2 regions of the Clostridium sp. NSJ-145 genome follow, and region 2 is predicted to be linked to the other one. Evidence: a T-box and tRNA genes for the amino acid it is inferred to sense, from the RefSeq annotation. Region 2 holds a T-box; the other holds one or more tRNA genes.
The links. A T-box is a leader RNA that pairs with one kind of tRNA and senses whether it is charged. The one in region 2 lies ahead of gltX (glutamate--tRNA ligase), so its partner is inferred to be a tRNA-Glu.
Positions count from the first base shown of each region.

Region 1 (8,254 bases), on a different contig from region 2:
TCTCTGGAAATGTCTAAGGAGCAATTAGCTTATAAGTTATTATGCTCTCAAGCAAATGTTGATATGTTAAAACTTAGAACTGGTAATTTAGATGATGATGACTGGGAAAGAATTGCGAGAGCTACAGGACCATTATCTAAGGCAAAAGTGTATATAGATGATACAGCAGGTCTTAGCGTTATGGAAATGAGATCTAAGTGTAGAAAGATAAAAATGGAACATGGTATTGATATGATACTTATAGACTACTTACAACTTATGTCTGGTAGCTCAGGTAGTGATAATAGACAACAAGAAGTATCGGAAATATCAAGATCTATTAAGGCATTAGCTAAGGAGATGGAGTGCCCAGTTATAGCTTTATCACAGTTATCTCGTGCACCAGAGCAAAGAGCTGACCACAGACCAATGCTATCTGACTTAAGAGAGTCAGGATCAATTGAGCAGGATGCTGACGTAGTTATGTTCTTATATAGAGATGAATACTATAATAAGGAAAGTGAAGACAAAGGAATTGGTGAATGTATTATAGCTAAGCAAAGAAACGGCCCGGTTGGAACTGTTAAAATGGCTTGGATTGGAGCACACTCTAAATTTGCAGATTTAGATTTAGTTCATAAAGAATAAATAATATTAAAATATTAAAAAGATGCTTATATTAAGAAAGCATCTTTTTAATTTAGAAATCACCTTGAAATATTATGAGAACTTGTATAGAATATATTTAATTATTAATAAAAACACTATTAAAGGATAGGTGAATGTATTGATTACTAAGGAAATGACTATTGGTGAAGTTATAAAGGCTAATGTTAATAAAGCTGATGTACTTATGCAATTCGGAATGGGATGCGTAGGGTGTCCATCTGCTCAAGCAGAGACGGTGGAAGAGGCTGCAAGAGTTCATGGTATAGATTTAAATGAGTTATTAGATGCTCTAAATAGATAATAGTATATATGGTATTTTAAAGTCAGCATTGCTGGCTTTTTTATTATTTTATAAAAATTAAATTATAAACTTAATTTAGAATTTTAATATTATAAAATTTATGTGGTAAAATATGTTTAGCAATAAATTAATGGAAAGTGGGCGTATTAAGTGGGAAAAAGATTTGAAAGAGAATATGAGATTCATTATTATGATGTTGATGTAAAATTACAATGCAAAATTGAATCTATAGTTAATTACTTTACAGACATAGGAACGAAGCAATCAGAGAAGCTTGGTGTAGGAATTGATTATATGACAGAAAGAAATTTGGCATGGGTATTCTGTAAGTATGATGTAAAGATAAATAGATATCCTAAATATGGAGAAAAGATTAGAGTAGCTACAAATGCTTTGGGATTTAAGAAATTTTATGCATCAAGATTATATGAAATATTTGATGAAGAAGGTAATAAAATTGTTGAAGCAGTTGGAATATTTTTATTGATAGATATTAATAAGAGAAGAGCGGTAAGAATACCTGTAGAGCAATATGAGTTTTATGGTGTTAGTGAAGAAGAAGAGTGCAATATAAATGTTTCAAAATTAGAAAAATTGAAAGAGGAAATGTACTCAAAAGAATTTAAAGTAAGATATACTGATATAGATTCTAATACACACGTTAATAATGTTAAATATATAGAATGGGCATTAGAATCAATACCGGTAGAGATATTATATAAAAATAACTTAGTTGAATTAAGCGTAGTCTTCGAGAAGGAATGTTCCTATGGAGATGAAATAAAATCAATATGTGAAATTAAAGAAAATGATGATCAATATATTATTTTACATAAGATAGAAAATGCAGAGGGAAAAGAATTAACAACATTAATATCAAAATGGGATAAATAGAATGGTAAATGACAAATGGAGAATGGCAAATTGATGAATAAAGTCAGTTATGATGACTTTTTAAAAATATTTTTAAGAAACTGCAAAGCAGGTTCACTATTTAATTTGCCACTTACCATTGTTAATTTGCCATTTGTTAATTTGCCATTACTTATTTGCAATTGATTTTGCAGCTACATATCCAGAACTCCAAGCCCATTGTAGATTAAATCCACCACAATCTCCGTGAACATCTATAAGCTCACCAGCAAAATATAGATTAGGAACTATCTTAGATTCTAATGTATCTGGATTAATTTCAGAAGCATCAACTCCTCCAATAGTTACTTGAGCTTGATTGAAATCATTTGTACCGATACAAGTAAATTTCCAACCTTTTAGCGTTTGAATTAATTTGTTTTTTTCTTTCCAAGAAAGTTCATAACATGGCATATGTAAATCAGTAATACCGCATTCTTTTAAAAGAACAGGTATTATTTTTTTGTTTATTACGCCTATGAAAGCATTTATTATAGGTCTATGAGAAAGAAGAGCAAAATGACATTCTAAGAAATCTATTAACTCATCTTTTGTATAGTTTGGCATAAGGTCAACAATAACTTCTGTTTTTTTGCTATTGCTAGTAGCTTGAGACGCTAAAGCTGATATTTGAAGTATCGGAGGACCAGAAATACCGTAATCAGTGAATAATATTTCACCAAAATCTTCTTTGACTTCTTTATCATCTACAAATAATTTTGCATAGCCATCAAATTTAACGCCTGAAAGTGCTTTAAGATGTTCATATTTTAATTTTAATTGAACTATTCCAGGTAAAAGCTTTGTTATTGAATGTCCTAAATTTTTTGCTAAATAATATGCAGAACCATCTGATCCTGTTTTTGGAGCAGATTTTCCTCCACAGGCTAATATTAAGTTTTCACATGTGAATAATTTATATTCTTCATTACTTGTGGATAATTTAAAAACTTTTCCCTTGTGGATATCTTTTATTTTGCAGCTTGTGTATAAAGGTATGTTTCTATCTTCTAGTGACATTTTTAAAATATCCACAACTGAAGAGGCTTGAAGGGACTGTGGATATAATTTTCCTCCTTTTAGAGGAACTATTGGAAGACCTAAAGATAAAAAATAATTTAATGTATCATCTACACCAAATTGACTTAAAACAGACGAAAAGAAATTATCACAATTACTATGATAATTAATAAAAGGTTCAGCAACACATCTATTAGATATATTACATCTACCATTTCCTGTAGTTAATATTTTTTTTCCAACTCTATCAGTACCTTCAACAATGGCTACATCTATCCCAAAATCTTTAGCAGTTATAGCAGCTATCATTCCAGAAGCTCCACCACCGACGATTATTAAATCATGATATATCAAAATAAGAACACTCCTTTAATATTAGTTTTATATAAAAAGTTTGAAATACTTTTTTAGTTAAGAGTTAATGATCAAAAGTTAATAGTTGAGATAAAACTATTATTTAGTTTATTGAAAATATATATTTTAAGAAAATTAATTTTAATCTAAATATATAACTCGTAACTTTTATCTTTTAACTATATATTGTGTAATTTTCATAAAGCAAATTAAAATTTAACAATACTAAATGAAATACACTACTGGCATATGTTTGTAGGTTTAAGTTAGCCTACCAAAATTAAAATTTGGAGAATTAAAGAAAACTCATACTCATATACGATTGAATGAGTAAGTTTCACCAACTAAATTTAAAATTAAATAGTTTAAGGAAACACACTACTCGCATACGCTCGTAGGTGTAAGTTCGCTTAACCAAATTGAAATTTGGAAGCTCACTTAATTCTATCACAGTAATATTAGTAAAAAAACTATGGAATACTATATTGAGAGGTGAGAGTATTGTTAGTTAAAATTATTGACCAAACTTTAGAGGATTATGAAAAAGAGTTTAAGGTTAGAAGGATGAATTATGATCAAGTAGTAGTAAATTATCCTAATAGTAAAGGTATTAAGGTATTTGATAATAATGAGATAGAATTTATCACAGAAAGTGAAGTAGATGAATTTTTAATAAAATATAATGATTTTTTAAAAATAAAATTAAATAGAGGAATATCAGTAGCACTATATAAGGCTCTTTTAGAAATTATAGAATCACAATTAAATATTGAATTTAAAAATTTAAACTTACTAAGAGATAAACATAATGTAAATAAAAGAGGTGTTTGGGAAAAAGAAATAATAGCTGTTATAAATAATAGTATTCCAGTTAAAATTTTAGCTGTAGGACAAAACTTTAAAAAAATAGGATTTAATATAACTTTAGATGAAATTAATAAAGATGAATTTTTTGAAATGTGTCTTTTTGAAATTGAAAAAATACAAAATGAAATAAAATTAAAAGAAGATTCATTAAGTAGATATGGTATGGCAATAGAAAATTTAAAAAAAGTAGAAAAAAATAAAAGTGCTGAAAAGCCAGTAAAAATGCTGACTTAAGGGTGGATAGTGATAAGCTAAAAATAAAAAATAAAAAAAAGTTTTTAAAAAGTGTTGACACCATATTTAATTTTATGTATTATAGTTAATGTGCTCGGCAGAGAACGAGCAAGAAACCTAGGCCCCTTGGTCAAGCGGTCAAGACACCACCCTTTCACGGTGGTAACAGGGGTTCGATTCCCCTAGGGGTCACCATTTTAATATGGAAGCATAGCTCAGCTGGGAGAGCATCTGCCTTACAAGCAGAGGGTCACAGGTTCGATCCCTGTTGTTTCCACCATAAATGGCTCAGTAGCTCAGTTGGTTAGAGTGCCGGCCTGTCACGCCGGAGGTCGAGGGTTCGAGCCCCTTCTGAGTCGCCAATTTTTTAAAAAAACTATATAATATGCTGGTGTGGCTCAATGGCAGAGCAGCTGACTTGTAATCAGCAGGTTGTTGGTTCGACTCCGATCACCAGCTCCATTATATGGCCCCTTGGTCAAGCGGTCAAGACACCACCCTTTCACGGTGGTAACAGGGGTTCGATTCCCCTAGGGGTCACCATTTTAATACGGAAGCATAGCTCAGCTGGGAGAGCATCTGCCTTACAAGCAGAGGGTCACAGGTTCGATCCCTGTTGTTTCCACCATAATGGCTCAGTAGCTCAGTTGGTTAGAGTGCCGGCCTGTCACGCCGGAGGTCGAGGGTTCGAGCCCCTTCTGAGTCGCCAATTTAATTTTGGTGATAAAATATAATATTTATGCTGGTGTGGCTCAATGGCAGAGCAGCTGACTTGTAATCAGCAGGTTGTTGGTTCGACTCCGATCACCAGCTCCATGAAACTCTAGATAATTCTAGAGTTTTTTTGTTTTTATATTATAATACAAAAATTAAATTTATTTATAAAAAAAGACACTTTACTTTGTAAAATTAATAGTTTAAAGATTTATTATTAATTTAAGTAAAGCGTCTTTCTTATTATTTATTGTTGTTGAGATCTCATTCTTGCAAGATTAAGCTTTATTCTAACATCATTACCGTAAAACTTAAAGAAAGTGAAATTACCAACTAAACGAGAATAAACTCTAGTAGTATAACTTTTTTCTATATCTGGAAGATTTAAATTTGTTGATATAATCATCTTTTTATTATTTAATAACTTTTTATTTATTAAGTTAAATAATTCATTAGTAGAAAAGTCTGTTACTTGTTCAGCTCCTAAGTCGTCTATTATTAGTAAATCACAATTTATTAATAAATCTTCAAGTACATAGTTATTATTGAAAGTTATTTCTCTTAAGTCTCTTATTAAATCGTTAGATGTCTTATAGATAACTAGATATCCTTTATCTAATAACTCTTTAGCAATACACCAAGATAAAAATGTTTTACCATTTCCTGATTCACCATAAAATAAAAGGTTAGTATTATCTGTATCGAAATTAGCTAAATAATTACCTCTTACAAACTCATAAATTTTCTCCATGTTTTTACGTTGAGAATTTTTATAATTACCGCTATTTTCAGAAGAAAATAACCTTATATCAAAGTTATTAAAATTGCAAGTAGCTAAGTTATTTGATAATTTAGAAGTTTCATAATATAAATTTACAAGTTTAGTTTTAAAGCAACTACATCTCTTAGTTCCTATATAACCAGTATCTTGGCATTTTGGGCATTGATAATGAAGTGTCAGATAATCTGTAGGATACCCATAAGACGTTAGTAACTCGTATTTTTGCTTTCTAAGCTCTTGTATATCAGCTTTAATATTATCTAAATCAGATTCAGATGCACCTTTTAATATAGCCATAGGTAAAGCTAAGGAAAGTTTTTGAATCGTATTATCTAATTCAATTATTTCAGGAGCTTTTTGAAGAATTTCATTTTTTCTATTTTTTAAATTACGATTTTCATCTTCACGTATTTTTTCGTAAATATTCATTAATTTTTCTTGATATCCCTTAATCATTGTTATACCATCCTAAAAGTTCTTTTTCCAAATCATCATAGTCTTTTGATGATTTATTATTAATATTTTGACCAATAAATCTTTTGCTATTATTACTAGTATAGTTCCCCTTAGATGGAGCAATACTAGAAGGTTTTGAATCTTTTTCCTCAATAGCAGCAATTGTTTTTAGGTTGTTCTTATTCCAGTTAGATAAGATTCCGTCAATATATTTAAAATCTGCTCTATTTAAGCGTTGAAAACATATATTGCAAGCTTTTTCTATGACATCTAGAGGAAAATTAAAATCATTTATCCATTTATCTAACATTTCTTCTTGTGGTTTCATTAATTCAGGATTTTTAATACCTAAGTAATTTAGAATATGTCTAATTTTTACCCATTTATCTTCATTTTTCTTGATATAGTTTTGAGCTTCTTCAACTGTGGTTATATTCATATCTTTCCAAGCCATTGCTACTTTTTCTATATATCTATAATCACTTTTTCCACGAGATACACAATATTCAAAAAGAATCAGTATTAATTCTGATGAGAAATTGAAATCATCTTGCCAACTTAAGTAAGTAGTCATTTCTTTAGGAGATAGAGGTCTTCCTAAAAGTCTTTCAATATCATTTAGCATATCCTTAGTTGAATTTTTATTTAATGCTTGAAGTAAGTTTATTTCTTTACTTTGAGATTTAGATTCTTTAACTAAATCAACAAATTCAATATTAAAATTACCCATTTTATCAATTGGAATAAGCTTTATTAGTCCTTCATCATTCCAATAATTTAAGGCATTTAGTACATCAGATTCAAGCAAATTTAATGAAGTAGCTAATATTGATGATGTTACACCCATTTCACCACAAGTATTATATTTAAGCATTAATAGATATACCTTTATAAATTCTCCACGGGCTTTAGGCATATATTTTTCTATAAATATATTACTAACGGGAGTAAAGTCTAGTTGTTTATTTTTTAGCATAAATGTGCTCATAAATATTCTCTACCTTTCTTGAACTATTACGTTTAAGCTAATTATAACAAAGGTGATATTAACCCTCAACATAACAATTAAAGAAATGATATGTATATTATTTTACTTCTTGGGAAAATTAAAAAATGTTGTAAATAAAACTAAAAAAGAGGAGTGATAAAAATGTACTCGCAGAAGAAGGATGAAAAGTGTGTCATACGAAAAACCACTTTATCCTTAATAGTATTAACAATATTGTTATTTCTTATATCAGAAATAACTAATGGCTATAGTATACATGGAAATAGGAAAACAGTTCAGTGTATTAATGTTATTAATGATTCAAATGAAATACCACAAGGAGTTTATTTGGCAAATTCAAGTGATATTTCTAATAACTATAATGATATTGTTAATTTGGAGAGTAAGAATCTAAATGCAAATATAGATAATATAAATAGAAATGTTAATGGCTTTGCTATAACTGTAGATAATAATATTTTTGGATATGTACTAAGTGCTCAAGAAAAAGATGAAATAATTGAGAGTGTATGCGAAAGTTATATTAGAGAATTAGGAGTTAATGTTGAAGATATATCTTATATGAAGATAAATGGAAATATAAAAGTGACGCCTACTGAATTAAAGTTGTGTCAATTGAGTAATAGTAGTGAAATATCAAAAGATATTTATGAGGCATCTATAATAAATAAAAGTTTGTTGGATTTAGAGTTAAGTTTAAGAACCTTTCAAGAAGAAAATATAGAATCACCAGTTATAGTTGAAGAAGATAATAGTATATATATGGGTGAAGAAGTTATTGTACAAGGATCTGATGGAACAAAAGAAGTTTATAAGGAAGTCGTATATGATGGACTTACGAAAGTAGAAGAAAATATATTAAATGAGAACGTATTAGTAGAGCCTATAGCTACTGTAGTACATAGAGGAAGTAAAAATCCATACTATGATGGAGTAAGTTTTTTAGAGAGACCAGTAG
Region 1 covers NZ_JAJNOS010000015.1:30,718-38,971, forward strand. The annotation lists gene LQE93_RS13205 (replicative DNA helicase) at 1-627, shown strand, start outside; gene LQE93_RS13210 (DUF1858 domain-containing protein) at 767-949, shown strand; gene LQE93_RS13215 (acyl-[acyl-carrier-protein] thioesterase) at 1,100-1,843, shown strand; gene LQE93_RS13220 (NAD(P)/FAD-dependent oxidoreductase) at 1,991-3,235, opposite strand; gene LQE93_RS13225 (hypothetical protein) at 3,737-4,336, shown strand; tRNA gene LQE93_RS13230 (tRNA-Glu) at 4,457-4,531, shown strand; tRNA gene LQE93_RS13235 (tRNA-Val) at 4,541-4,616, shown strand; tRNA gene LQE93_RS13240 (tRNA-Asp) at 4,622-4,698, shown strand; tRNA gene LQE93_RS13245 (tRNA-Thr) at 4,724-4,798, shown strand; tRNA gene LQE93_RS13250 (tRNA-Glu) at 4,805-4,879, shown strand; tRNA gene LQE93_RS13255 (tRNA-Val) at 4,889-4,964, shown strand; tRNA gene LQE93_RS13260 (tRNA-Asp) at 4,969-5,045, shown strand; tRNA gene LQE93_RS13265 (tRNA-Thr) at 5,078-5,152, shown strand; gene LQE93_RS13270 (ATP-binding protein) at 5,298-6,287, opposite strand; gene LQE93_RS13275 (DnaD domain protein) at 6,280-7,275, opposite strand; gene LQE93_RS13280 (peptidoglycan DD-metalloendopeptidase family protein) at 7,438-8,254, shown strand, end outside.
Region 1: it encodes a tRNA-Glu, which carries the amino acid that the T-box ahead of gltX (glutamate--tRNA ligase) is inferred to sense. The anticodon was not compared.

Region 2 (8,254 bases):
TTCTTCCACTTTCAGATAAATATGCTGATTATGCTGATAGCGTAGTTAGAACTTTAAGAAACAATGGTGTTAGAGTTGAAGTTGACCACAGAACTGAAAAGATTGGTTATAAAATAAGAGAAGCTAGACTTGAAAGAGTTCCTTATATCCTAGTTGTTGGAGAAAAGGAAGCTGCAAACAATGAAGTTGCAGTAAGAAGTAGAAAGAACGATGATGAAGGTGCAATTGCATTAGATTCATTCGTTGAAAGAATTAAAACTGAAATTGCTAACAAAGAAAGATAAAAATTTAGAGGCTGATTTTCAGCCTCTTTTTTATTTCTAAATTGTATTTTCTATATAAATCATTTCTTTATCAGTAAATATATAATTTACTTTAATATCATGCTCTTCTGCTTTTATATAATTCACCATCTGAAAATTATATGCCAATGCTACCTTAACTACATCATAATTTAAATTTGAAATATATTTATCGTAATATCCCCCACCATATCCGATTCTATTACCATCACTATCAAATGCTATTCCAGGCATTATTATGATATCAAATTTTTCTTCAGTATTATTTTTATCCACAATATTAGGTTCTAAAATACCATACTTATTAACACTTAGTTCATTTAAACTGTGAATTTCTACTGACTTCATAGTTTTATCTTCTATATTAATCTTAGGCACATAAACTGATTTATTATTATCTATTGAATTTTTAATTATATCTATTGTATCTACTTCATTATTATAGCTTACATATATAAAAATCTTGTTGGCATTTATATATAGATCATTTTCTATTACTGATTCATATATTATCCTATCTAACCTCTTCTTTTCTTCTTTTTTTAAATTATGTCTTAAGTCTAATACCTTTTTTCTAATGATGTTTTTATACATTTTCAATTCCTTTATTATTCTTTATTGTCCTAAAAGATTTGATAAAAATAATTAGTCCTATTATAGGAATTACTATAAACAAAATTATTGTCCATAATCTTGATTCTGGATATACTACAAAATTAACTAAAAAATTATTAGCAAAGTGCATACCCATACAAACATAAATTGATCTTGTATAATAGTAGGCTAGTCCAATAATTACACCTAGAAGAAATGCATTTATTCCTTGTGGTAAATTCATATGAGCTATACCAAATATAAGCGCTGAATATATTATTGCTTTTTTATAACTATACTTTTTTAATAATCCATTTAACAATATTCCTCTATATAATATCTCTTCAAAGAACGGAGCCATAATGCAGCTTGAAATAAATATAAAAATATATGATGTATTCAAAAGATATTCTTCTAAATATTCATATAGCCCCTCATTTAGAGTTGGCAATGAATATAATAGAAAATCAAATACTCCATAGGTAATACATATATATCCAACTATCATACCTACTCCAGCTAAGTACTTTTTCTTAGAGATTTTTTCATCATATAATACATTTCCATTAGTTTTAAAACTTCTATTAATTAACACTATAATAACTAACATAATTCCATATTGATAAATAAAATCTGTTATAGTTGTTAATAAATTTTCACTCCAGCTATTCATAAAGAACATATCTCTATAAAACTCTACGAATATACTTATAGGAGTATATACAAAACTATAAGTTATATCAAAAATAAATGATAGTATTATAGCCTTCCAAAAAGTAATAGGTTTAATTTCTAGACTTCCTTCGTTTAAGTTTTTAATATAATTTAATTTCATTATTCACCCTTTAAATTGTTATTATTATACAATTAATTATACACACAATACTGTAGCTTCGCCACATTAAAAATTGCTACGCTAAATGAAAATATACTTTGTATAATGCAAATTGTCTACGACAAGTGAAAACCTCCACTTTGTCGTAAAACAATAATCCTCTTTTATTTAGGTCAAACTTAAAGTTTTGGTACAAAGCTATTACATTCAGTTTCTCCAGTTGTACATGCATTCATGCCAGCAATATGTATTGCTTCTGCTGCACACATACGATTCTCATTATATGTACAATTTTCAGCTTCACATTGAACATTTAAGCTTCCATGAGGTGCTTCAAAATTACTTGTGAAAGCTCCATGCTTTTCTTCAAAACTATCACAACATGTTGCTGAGGCCGAAGATGCTTCAGACCCTCCTACTGTTATTCCTTCTTTACAACAGCATGCAGAATTATTATGTATACAACTTTCTACATTACAAATTAAATTGGTCATATTATACCTCCTAAAAATACATATGAGTCTTATTTATATTTTTAGAAATATTGATTCTTTTATTCACATCTATAATTTTATTGTCGATTTTATTGTATTTATATAACTTTTTATATAAAGGTTACTTTCTTTTTTACTTATATTAGATTAAAATTATTATTAATAGTAAATATATAAAATATATAGTTTAACCGTTGAAATTTGATTAAATAATAAGTTGTATTTATAATATTTATTAACTTTTAATTTCAAAATAAACTAAAATATGATAATAGGAGAGGTAATACTATGTCAAATGAAATTAATTCTTCTAATTTTATAAGAAATATAATTGTAGAAGACCTTAATAGTGGAAAGCATAAAGAAATAATAACTCGTTTCCCACCAGAACCAAATGGTTATCTTCATATAGGTCATGCTAAATCAATACTTTTAAACTTTGGATTAGCTGAAGAATTTAAAGGTAAAACTCACTTAAGATTTGATGACACTAATCCAGTTAAAGAAGATACTGAATATGTTGAATCAATAAAAGAAGATGTTAAATGGCTTGGTGGAAACTGGGATGCTCTTTACTTTGCATCTGATTACTTTGAAGAAATGTATAACAGAGCTGTTTTATTAATAAAAAAAGGATTAGCTTACGTTTGTGATTTAACACCTGAAGAAGCTAAAGAATATAGAGGAACATTAACTGAACCTGGTAAAGAAAGTCCATATAGAAGTAGATCAGTTGAAGAAAACCTTGATTTATTCGAAAGAATGAGAAAAGGTGAATTTAAAGATGGAGAAAAAGTTTTAAGAGCTAAAATAGATATGGCTTCTCCTAATATGAACATGAGAGATCCTATAATTTATAGAATAGCTCACGCTACTCATCATAATACAGGCGATAAGTGGTGTATCTATCCAATGTATGACTTTGCTCATCCATTAGAAGATGCTATTGAATCTGTAACTCACTCTATTTGTACTTTAGAGTTTGAAGATCATAGACCTCTTTATGATTGGGTTGTTAAGGAATGTGAAATGGAGTCAATTCCAAGACAAATAGAATTTGCTAGATTAAACATGACTAATACTGTTATGAGTAAGAGAAAGCTTAAACAATTAGTTGATGAAGGTGTTGTTGATGGATGGGATGATCCAAGAATGCCTACTATATCAGGTCTTAGAAGAAGAGGATGTACGCCAGAAGCATTAAGAAACTTCTGCTCTGCCATAGGTGTTGCTAAAGCTAACTCAATAGTAGATTCTCAAATGTTAGACTATTTCATAAGAGAAGATTTACAAATGAAAGCTCCACTTGCAATGGCTGTTTTAAGACCTTTAAAATTAGTTATAACTAACTATCCTGAAGATCAAACAGAAATGTTAGAAATAGAAAATAACGCTAAAGATGAATCTTTCGGTAAGAGATTAGTTCCATTCTCTAGAGAGCTATATATCGAAAGAGAAGATTTTATGGAAGAACCGGTTAAAAAGTACTTTAGATTATTCCCTGGTAACGAAGTTAGATTAAAAGGTGCTTATTTTGTAAAATGTACTGATGTAATAAAAGATGAAAATGGTGAAGTTATCGAAGTTCACTGTACTTATGATCCAGAAACTAAAAGTGGTTCAGGATTCACTGGAAGAAAGGTTAAAGCTACTATACATTGGGTAGATGCTAAAACTGCAAAACCTGCTGAATTTAGATTATATGAGCCATTAATATTAGATGATCAAGAAGGAAATGAAGGTAAACACTTCTTAGAACAAATAAATCCTAACTCAATGGAAATTTTACAAGGATTTATTGAACCAGTAGCTGTAGAAAATGCAAGTCCACTAGATAAGTTCCAAATGGTTAGAAACGGATTCTTTACAGTAGATTCTAAATATACTACATCTGAAAAATTAGTGTTTAATAGAATCGTACCTTTAAAATCATCATTTAAATTATAAAAAGAAGTGGCCACTGGCCACCTCTTTTTTTGTATGAATATAAATTATGAAAATTATATTGAAATTAATTAATTTCTCAAAGATTCATTTTATACCCATCTCCGTTGACTACCTCATCTTAGTAAGGTGAAATGATTGAATTAGTAGAAGTAAGGTAACGGGTTATTACCAACTTCTGAGTCGCCAAATCTATTTTGTAGATGTCCATTTATTATCTGTAGCAGTTTTTTCTTCTTTATGACTCCTACAACTTTGACAACTATTTAAACTTGATGTAGGTTTTGATGCCCATGCGTTATTTGTAGCTGTTTTACAATAATTATGCATTAGAAATCTCCTCCTTCATTAAGTTTCATTAATAGTATGTTCTTTAAGTTCATCTTAATACATGGAAATTATTTATAAAGTTATGTATTAAAATTTAATACATTTATATTTTATATAGTTTTATATTTATTTAAGCATTACCATTGATTATTAGTTGCTGTTTTCTCTTGTTTTTTATTACATTTACAATTATCATAAATACTTGATTGTACACTAGCTGGTGATGCCCACTGATTGTTGCCTGCTGATTTTTGCGCCTTATTACATCCACAATTTGCATTTTTACTCATATACAAAGCACCTCTTTAAAATATATTTAGCCCTGATACAGCCAAGTCTAATACTTAGTTCTACCACCGCTACAATAATAGTTTGTACATTATTCTCTTCGTAATACCTTGTATTAATTGTTTAAAATAGCATTGTAATGTTCTCTTCCAATAATATTAAATTTATACCATTATAAAATTATATAAATAAAAAATAAGAACTCTCTAACTAAGTAGAGAATTCTTATATCTTATAAATATCTAATATATTATAAACTTAAAAATCTTTCAAATCTTTCTCTTACCTTTTCTTCACCCATAATTTGCATTATAGTATAAAGGTCTGGAGTATTAGTTCTGTGTGATAATGCACTTCTTACTGCTCCAGCAACATCTGAAATCATTCCTTTAAAAGCATCTGGATTAGCTTTGTACTCTTTTCTATTTGCGCAATATCCAAGCTCTGCTCCTATTACTTTTAACTCTTCAAACCAAGCTTCTTGGCTTCCTATATTAAAAGTAAATCTCTTAGCATATTCTTCGATTATAGCTTTAGCATTTTCTAATGATAAAGTCTTTGGAAGTTCTACTTGTTCTGCTGTCTCATTGTAGAATAATTCATCAAAGAAATAGAATATTTTGTCTTTAACTTCATCCCATTTAGCAAAATCTTTTCTTGGCTTTGGACCTTCTTTATCTATATTAAATACTTCTTTTGCCATAGCTTCATTTGAAGTTACTAGGTCATACATTTCTTTATCAAATTCTTTAGCCCATGCTGTATATTGAGCATATACTTCGTTTGCTGGCATTCTAGCTATAACATCTTTAGAAACGTCATTTAATTTAACTAAATCAAATAATGCTCCACTCTTGCTCATTTTCTCTAATTGAACATTAAATTCGTGATAATCAGCAGTTGGATTTTCAGCTCTCCATTCTTCATATGTTGAATTTACGATATTTAATAAGTATTCAATAACACATACTGTTGGATATCCTACTTCTTTATAATAAGAAACTGCAGCTTCAGCATCTTTTCTCTTAGAAAGTTTTCTCTTAGATCCACCTTCTTGTTTCATTATTGTTGGAATATGAGCATAATTTGGTCTTTCGAATCCTAAAACATCAAATAATTGAACATGTATTGGAAGTGATGATAACCATTCTTCTCCTCTTATAACATGAGTTGTTCTCATTAAATAATCATCTATTGCGTGAGCAAAGTGATATGTTGGAAGTCCATCACCTTTAATTATAACAACATCTTGATTGTTTTCTGGGAAAGAAATATCACCTTTAATTAAATCATGGAACTCAACTCTATTTTCAATATTTCCTGGTGATTTTAATCTTAAAATATAGCTTTCTCCGTTATTAATTCTTTCTATAGCTTCTTCTTCAGTTATATTTCTGAATTTAGCATATTCTCCATAGTATCCTGGAGTTATCTTATTAGCTACTTGTCTTTCTCTTAATTCAGCTAATTCTTCTGGAGTACAGAAACATGGATAAGCTAATCCTTTTAATAGTAAATCTTTAGCAAAAGTTTTATATATTTCAGCTCTTTCACTTTGTCTATATGGACCATATTCACCTTTTGAAGTATCTTGCCCAGTCATTCCTTCACTGAAGTCCATACCAAAATTATGCATTGTAGCAATTGTATCTTCAATAGCTCCTTCAACTTCTCTCTTTTGGTCTGTATCTTCTATTCTTAAGAAAAATACTCCTTCAGTTTGACTTGCTAATCTTTCATTTATTAAAGCTGCAAATACTCCTCCAATATGTTGAAACCCTGTTGGAGATGGTGCATATCTACATACTACAGCACCTTCTTTTAAATTTCTTTTAGGATACTTTTCAATATAATATTGAGGTGTCTTATCAATATTAGGGAATATTAATTCTGCTAATTTTTCAAATGCCATTTTGTTCTCTCCTCTTTCTACAATTAATAGTTAAGATTTAAAAATTAAGACTTTATGATAAAGCTCATATAGAGTTCTTTATTTTTAATATATATTGTTTTATATTATTTCTTAATTTTTATATTTTAAAATAAAAAAGTCTTTCGTCCTAAAAAATTCTTTAGGACGAAAGACATATCTTCCGCGTTACCACCTAAATTGGTTATTACTAACCCACTTAATTGAAAATATAGCTCCAAAGCTTCCTTCAGCATTATTAAATATCAGGTTCTCACCAGCCCTAACTCTCTTTGATTTAATTAAGTGCTTACTCTTCTTTTTCATCGCTTTATATAAAATTATCTCTTTGGTATATTATTCACATATACCAGATTAATTATACAATTATGCATTTTTATTGTAAAGAGTAAATCAGTTACAAATTAAAAATGACAAATGATAAATTATTTTTTAAATTATAAAGTAAATAATAAACAATACAGCTAATCCATACATTACCGGATGTACTTCCTTATATTTTTTCTTTGCTAACATAAGTATTACATATGTCAAGAATCCAAATGCAATTCCTTCCCCTATACTGTATGTTAAAGGCATTAATATTATAGTCAAAAATGATGATATTGCTATTTCACTCTTGTTCCATTCAACATCTGCTACAGACATAAACATCAATGATCCTACTATTATTAAAGCAGGTGCTGTAACTTGAGTGGTTATTACCGATAACAATGGTGAAAAGAATAAAGATATTAAGAACATTACTCCAACAACTACACTTGAAAATCCAGTTTTAGCCCCAACTGCTATTCCTGACAAAGATTCTGAATAAGATGTTGTATTAGTTGTTCCTAAAACAGCTCCCACGCAAGTAGCAACAGAATCTGCCAATAATGCTTTTGAACCACCTTCTACAGAACCATCTTTCTTAATTAAACCTATTTTTGAACCTACTGCTACAATTGTTCCAGCAGTATCAAAAAAGTCCATAAATAAGAATGTGAATATAACCATAATCATTTGTGGATTAAAGATATTACCTAAATTCTTAACTGCTACTCCAAAAGTAGGCGCTATTGATGGTGGTATAGAAATTATTGCTTTTGGTACATCTACTAATCCAAATATCATACCAACACATACTGTTACAACCAATCCAATAAATATAGCTATTTTATTTCCTCTCACCATTAACACTGCCATAACTATTAACCCAAATATCGCCAACAATACTGATGGTTCAGTTAAATTTCCTAATGCTACAAATGTTGCTGGATCTGCTACTACTATTCCAGCATTTTTAAATCCAATAAAAGCTATAAAAAGTCCAATTCCTGCACTTACTGCATATTTAAGATTATTAGGAATTGCCTTAATTACTGTTTCTCTAAATCCTGTTATAGATAAAATTATAAAGATTATTCCTGATGCCAAAACTCCTGCCATAGCAGTTTGCCATGGAATATTCATACCTAAACATACACTAAACGTAAAAAATGCGTTTAATCCCATACCTGGTGCTAAAGCCATTGGAAATTTTGCATATATTCCCATA
Region 2 covers NZ_JAJNOS010000008.1:89,559-97,812, reverse strand. The annotation lists gene thrS (threonine--tRNA ligase) at 1-284, shown strand, start outside; gene LQE93_RS08805 (5-formyltetrahydrofolate cyclo-ligase) at 321-896, opposite strand; gene LQE93_RS08800 (CPBP family intramembrane glutamic endopeptidase) at 889-1,731, opposite strand; gene LQE93_RS08795 (DUF1540 domain-containing protein) at 1,911-2,225, opposite strand; gene LQE93_RS08790 (glutamine--tRNA ligase/YqeY domain fusion protein) at 2,514-4,172, shown strand; gene LQE93_RS08785 (hypothetical protein) at 4,362-4,499, opposite strand; gene LQE93_RS08780 (hypothetical protein) at 4,637-4,789, opposite strand; gene gltX (glutamate--tRNA ligase) at 5,038-6,699, opposite strand; T-box leader at 6,858-7,032, opposite strand; gene LQE93_RS08770 (NCS2 family permease) at 7,150-8,254, opposite strand, start outside.